2 linked regions of the Pelorhabdus rhamnosifermentans genome follow. The protein of the gene in region 2 binds, or shares a complex with, the protein of the main gene of each other region. Links are inferred from orthologs where the notes say so. Each region holds a gene or a part of one and is shown on either strand. Other genes may lie near its edges.

The links.
Region 1: the proteins of trxA (region 2) and Ga0466249_RS07210 are in contact, whole or in part, in an NMR structure (PDB 2IPA), measured with the Bacillus subtilis proteins. The link is inferred for Pelorhabdus rhamnosifermentans from one-to-one orthologs.

The regions. Positions count from the first base shown.
Region 1 is NZ_JAHGVE010000004.1:227,740-230,950, reverse strand. What follows is about bases 331-3,211. They hold Ga0466249_RS07210 (arsenate reductase ArsC), read right to left. Parts: upstream 2,035-3,211; coding sequence 1,627-2,034; downstream 331-1,626. Other genes in these bases: Ga0466249_RS07200 (ArsR/SmtB family transcription factor), read right to left, coding at 3,197-3,211; arsB (ACR3 family arsenite efflux transporter), read right to left, coding at 2,101-3,153; Ga0466249_RS07215 (SDR family NAD(P)-dependent oxidoreductase), read right to left, coding at 827-1,585; asrA (anaerobic sulfite reductase subunit AsrA), read right to left, coding at 331-563. In the rest of the region: more of asrA, read right to left, coding at 1-330. UniProt on the Bacillus subtilis protein: Catalyzes the reduction of arsenate [As(V)] to arsenite [As(III)]. In vitro, can dephosphorylate para-nitrophenyl phosphate (pNPP).
Region 2 is NZ_JAHGVE010000009.1:133,809-137,076, reverse strand. What follows is about bases 233-3,170. They hold trxA (thioredoxin), read right to left. Parts: upstream 1,895-3,170; coding sequence 1,571-1,894; downstream 233-1,570. Other genes in these bases: Ga0466249_RS12785 (Nif3-like dinuclear metal center hexameric protein), read right to left, coding at 2,518-3,170; nirJ2 (putative heme d1 biosynthesis radical SAM protein NirJ2), read right to left, coding at 481-1,464; Ga0466249_RS12805 (hypothetical protein), read right to left, coding at 233-313. Outside these bases: more of Ga0466249_RS12805, read right to left, coding at 14-232; more of Ga0466249_RS12785, read right to left, coding at 3,171-3,268. UniProt on the Bacillus subtilis protein: Participates in various redox reactions through the reversible oxidation of its active center dithiol to a disulfide and catalyzes dithiol-disulfide exchange reactions.

The sequences.
Region 1 (3,211 bases), on a different replicon or contig from region 2:
ACAGCAGGCGTTCCAATACTATGCGCAGTAAATAATGTTTTCCACGCATCATTATGATTATCCACAAATATTTCACCGTTCTTAAATTCAAGGTAAGCATCATAACTGTCGACGCTGTTGGTTCCCATGTCGACACAAAAACAGTTTTCAAAGGAATGCTCACAGCCAATCAAGATAAACTTTACTTTATCCCGCAGGCGTTTATAATAGTAATCTTCAGAGCCGTTTTCAAGATAAATTGCATCCAGCCGCTTCACAGCATTAAGATCGCAGCTGCGCAATAAAATAACTGCCCCTTTTTTCGGAAAATCAGCTTCTTTTACCATATTCTCGGTAAAAAAGAACAACGTCTGCGACAAAGGCAGCAATACCTCCTTAAACGAGTAATCCGATTTACGGTCAAAAATAATTTCTTCAACTGTATGGATTTCTCCGTAACGGATGCGATCAGTATCCGAGAAATTCCCCCCACCCTTAAAAAGCTTGGGAGCATAGACGATATATTCTTTCGACCATTCATTTAATACCTGATTGAATCCATCCTTGTCTAGACAATAGCCCATGTTTACACCTCTTTCTTTTTTGATATGTGCATTTGGAATGGCAATGAAAAGAATTGCAGCAACCGTATCTTCTAATGGACAAGACTAAGATTATAGAAATATCAGCTTCTCCAAATACATAAGCGACTTCTTCTAGTTCAAATTTTAACAATCTGATTATATAATAAGACAAAAAAAACTGCCGTGATAAACATCACGGTAGTTTAAAATATTTTGATAATTCATCGCAGTCTCTTACAATAATAAGTATACATAAACAAATGTTAATCCTTTGCAATACTATATCCACCATCTACAGGAATAGATGCTCCCGTAATATATTTTGCCTGCTCAGAAATTAAGAAGAGTACTGTTTGAGCGATTTCCTCGGGCATAGCAAATCTTCCAAGCGGAATAAGTTTTTGGCGTAAAGCTTCCCCATTAATATCGGTAATATGTTTTTTTAAAAGATCGGTAGAAGTCCTGCCTGGTTCAATTGCATTAACAGTTATTTGATAAGGAGCTAATTCAACAGCCATTGCTTTAGTTAGCGTTCGAACGCCAGCCTTTGACGCTGCATATGCCGCCATACGCTTTCCTACAAGACTAGCCCTCATACAAGCAATATTTACGATGCTACCACTTTGATGATTCTCAACCATCCATTTGGCCGCTGTCTGCCCCCAAAGGAAGGTTCCTTTTAAGTTCACATCCATTGTTTTATTCCATTGATCTTCCGTCATTTCAAGAAACTCTGCTTTTTCCATTATACCCGCATTAGAAACTAATGCATCAACACGACCGAATTTTTCAATACATCTTTCCAGTGCCGCATCAACGTCGCTCTTTATAGTAACATCGCCGACAAAAAAATCAGCTTTATCAGTTGTCAATTCATCACGAACGGCTTGTACCAGCTTATCCTCATCACGATCAAATAAAAAAACATGATAACCGTTATTTGCCGAAGTCATGGATAGGACTTTCCCAATTCCTGATGCTGCTCCTGTAATAATTACCACGCGTTCACATCTATTGCACATAACAGTTGTATCTCCTTATCGAATTTATCAAGCGATAGGCTTTATTTAAATGCAGTCATGATCCATTCTTTTATTTCATCTCTAACACGTCGTACTCCTTCCATAATTTCATCATCTGTTCCTGTAAAACTAGATGGATCGGCAAAACTTTGGTGTATTTTCTTTCTTCCTCCAGGAAAATAGGGACAACTTTCTTGGGCATGATCACAAACAGTAACAATATAATCAAAATCATCATGAAGAAATTGATTCAAACTTTTAGCGTAATGGCTAGATAAATCCACTCCCATCTCTGCCATGGCTCTAACAACATAAGGATTAAGTTTTCCAGGTAAAGTTCCTGCACTAAATGACTCATAGCGATCTCCTTTTAGAGCGCGTAACAACGCTTCGGCCATCTGCGATCTTGCCGAATTATGTGTACAAAGAAATAGAACTTTTTCTTTCAATGTTATTCCTCCAATCAGAGACAAATAGTGCGGACAGCCACTGGCTGTCCGTTTGCCCCTATTCTGTTATTTTATCAATTTTTCCTTATCAAACCAATGCTTCGTTCGATTGCAAAAATTGCACACCGATAGCATGACAGGAACTTCAACCAATACGCCGACAACAGTGGCCAGGGTGGCGCCTGACGTTAATCCAAACAAGGAGATACTAACGGCTACGGCAAGTTCAAAGAAATTGCTGGCACCGATCAGAGCTCCCGGAGCTGCTATACAGTGCGGTACTTTAAAATATTTAGCTAAAAAATACGCGAGAGAAGAGTTGAAATACACCTGAATGGTGATCGGAATGGCAATTAAAATAATATTAAACCAGTTGCCTAAAATAACTTCACCCTGAAAAGCAAAAATAATGATGAGCGTAGCCAAAAGTGCTATGATCGTGACTGGTTTTAGAGGAGCCAAAAAACGAGTATGAAACCATGCTTCGCCTTTAGTACCAAGCAAGAACCGCCGCGTAAAATATCCAGCAACTAACGGGATGACAATATAAAGGACTACCGACATAAAGAGAACATCTTTCGGAACAACAATGTTCGAAACACCTAGCAAAAACATGACGATTGGTGCAAACAAAAGCAGCATAATTAAGTCGTTCAACGCAACCTGAACAAGCGTATAGGCGGAATCGCCATCAGTAAGATAGCTCCAGACAAATACCATGGCCGTGCAGGGGGCTGCTGCAAGTATAATAACGCCTGCAACATATTGATTGGCTAAATCCGTTCCTATAAATGGTAAAAAAAGGTTTTTAAAAAATAACCACCCAAGGAAAGCCATGCTAAAGGGCTTGATAATCCAGTTCACAAACAGTGTAATAAAAATTCCCTTTGGTTTCTCTCCGACTTTTAGTATCGCCGAAAAGTCAATTTTTAGCATCATCGGATAAATCATCAACCAAATGAGTACAGCAATCGGCAAATTAACGTGGCTTATTTCCATTTGACTCAAAGTAGTCACTAATCCCGGAAACATTTTACCGAACAGGATACCGATGACAATACAAATAAATACCCAAATGCTTAAATATCGTTCAAAAAAATCTAGTCGCTTTTCCGTCATCGCAGTCACCTCTTTTTATAATCTTTTTCAGAAATTTATTGGTTCAGACACCACAGGT
Region 2 (3,268 bases):
ATTTTTTCTTATATTAAGGTTTATTACAACCACAAGATCCGCAGTGAGGGCATTTCCACCACAAACAGATCGGACAGACTTCACAGGTATGATTCAGTTCAATATAACGATTTTCTTCAGAATCTTTCCAACAAAAAGCAGTGCCTGCAGTCTTACAAAGTTTTACCTGACTGGCATTCACCCATACTTTTTGTTTAAAAAAGGTAATAAGCAGCTCATTTTCTCCTTCAGCATTCACACGACAATCTTCCACATTAAAAGACTCGGGTTCTGTTTTTAACGTCATAATAATTTGTAAATTTTTACTATACACACCTATCACCTCACTAACAATATGAGGTAATAGAACAAACTATGTCAAATCAAATTCCACCCTTCAACAGCCAGATGTCGAAAACAAAAAAAGCGGCTCACAACAATGGTCAGTGGAAAAGGAGAACCAGTTAGTTCTTTTCGTGCTAAAAAAAACAATTCCTGCTTTTAACGCCCATATTCACACCAAGGCTCTTCGGCGAGATAGTCGCCCTGCGAGTAATAATAGGCCCGAGCCCGGCACCCACCACAAATCTTATCATATCCACAATGACCGCAGCCACCTTTCAACGGCTTAAATCGCAAGTCATCAAGGAGCGGACTGTTTTGCCAAATTTCATCAAAAGGCGTGTCCTTCACATTGCCTACTTTAATCGGCAAATAAGGACAAGGCTGCACAAACCCACTTGGAATAACGACACAATAGGCAATACCCGCCAGACAACCTCTTGTAAAACGCGTGGGAATATTTTTTTGCTTAGCAATACGCATAAACTGCGGCGCACAAGTCGGTTTTAATTCAATAGGCACTTCAGACTGCTTTGTAAGAATACGCGTCAACAACGCTTCATACTGCTGAGCTTTCAGTGTCATATTTTCAATTTCCTTTCCGCGTCCCGTGGGTACTAAAAAAAACACATGGTGAGCAATAGCACCTTGCTTAACGGCAAAATCGGTAATATCCGTCACTTCAGAAGCATTCCAGTCCATCACTGTCGTATGAACCTGAAATTTAAGACCCACTTCCCTGCAGGCTTTCATTCCAGCAACTGTACTGTCCCAGGCCATCGCTGACTGACGAAAATGATTATGTTGATCACGATCACAGCTGTCCAAGCTAATTCCCGCCACAGCAAGGCCCGCTTTTTTAAGACGTTTAGCCACATCAGGCGTAATAAGCACCCCATTCGTGCCAAGAACAGGCCGAGTACCAATCGATCGTGCATGGGAAATAAGCTCATATATATCCGGGCGCATAAGAGGCTCGCCGCCACTTAAAATAATAATTTTAAAACCAGCTCGTGCCATCTCACTTAGTAGTTTTTTTCCTTCGGCTGTTGTTAATTCATCAGCATATTTCGACCCTGCGTCACGATAGCAATGACGACAATGAAGGTTACAGGCTTGCGTTGTATTCCAAGAAATAATCATAAATTCCCCTCCCTTCGTTGTCCATATGATTCAGATCCTTTTAATGAATACTTTCTGATATTGTCGAAAAAGCCTCTGCTTCAGCAGAGGCTTTTTCGCATGACCCTTACAGTGCAGCATCGAGTGCAGCTGCAAGTTCTGATCCCGGCTTAAAACCAACAAGGCGATTAATTTCTTGCCCACCTTTAAAAACGAGCAAAGTGGGGATACTCATGACATTATATTTTCCCGACAGATCAGCAACTTCGTCTACATTGACCTTTGCGACAACAGCCTTTCCTTCATAAGATGTTGCAATGGACTCAACTTCCGGCGCAATCATTTTACAAGGACCACACCAAGATGCCCAAAAGTCAACAAGAACAGGTTTATCAGACTTTAATACTGATGCAGTAAACTCGTCAAAATTATGTACAGTAACAACAGCCATCTGTTTTACCTCCTCTATTCATTTCAGCTTACAAGTAAGCTGATAAAACAAGTCTATGCAGTTATTGTAAAAAATATCATTGAATTTGTCAACAAAAAGTCATTATTAATTGCCCAGCATATCAATCATATACAAATTGCCCCGACGATTTTTCTATCATATTAATGGATGCATTCTTATTGATGTATTAAAAAAGCCGCTGACAAGCAGCGGTTTCTTTATTGGAACACGTACACGAGTAATCACTAAGCCGAGTTCTGTTCCGCTTACGCGGCAATGATCATCTATCTACGCCAACAGTTACCTGTTGACTCTAGCGACACAACCCGGAAGGTTCTGCGGGCAACTTCATCCCTTCCCTATTCGGTCTTGCTCCAGGTGGGGTTTACCAAGCCAATTAGTCACCTAATTGCTGGTGCGCTCTTACCGCACCGTTCCATCCTTACCGACGAAAGTCGGCGGTTTACATTTCTATGGCACTTTCCCTAAGGTCACCCTCGCTGGACGTTATCCAGCACCCTGCCCTACGGAGCTCGGACTTTCCTCGAATGCCGTCAGACACTCGCGATCACTTTTCATACTCATGACGCAGAATCTTATTATATCTTAACATGGAGCAATCGTCAACACAATTGAAAAATATTTTTCTGGGAAATATTTGATTTTACTTCGAGAAGCGGAAATTTCTCACTCAAATATTGAGACAACCGAGCCACAACAGGCTGCTCCGTTGGATAATGGCCCGCATCAATAATCGCCAAATCAAGGGCCGCTGCATCTAAAGCATCATGATATTTCACATCGCCTGTAACAAAAACATCTGCGCCGTTTTTCTTAGCCTGTTTAATTAAATCAGCACCACTGCCGCCACACACAGCCACAGTATGAATCATTTGGTCCGACCGCCCTACCATGCTCACTACATCGGTGTGTAGCAGTTGCTTTACTTGTTGAGAAAAATTCCGCAAAGAAACAGGTTGAATTGTCCCTATCCGGCCTAAACCGGTAGTCTGAAGCTGATTATAAAGCGGGTAAAGATCATAAGCCACTTCTTCATAAGGATGAACTGCATGCATGGCTTCAAGAACAGGGATTATAAGTCTTTCAGGCAAAATCGTCTCCATACGCATTTCATCGACTCTAGCAAGTGATCCCTGCCGACCAATAAAAGGATGGGTATCCTCCAGAGGAAGAAAAGTGCCTGTACCAGATGATGCAAATGTACAATGACTATAACGTCCAATATGGCCAGCACCTGCTTTTGTAATAGCTGCAAAAACAACCTGTTCATAATCTTTCGGAACAAAAACAACAAATTTTACCAATTTTTCCGAACGATTCACTGTTAACAGCTGAATATCTTGTAAATGAAGC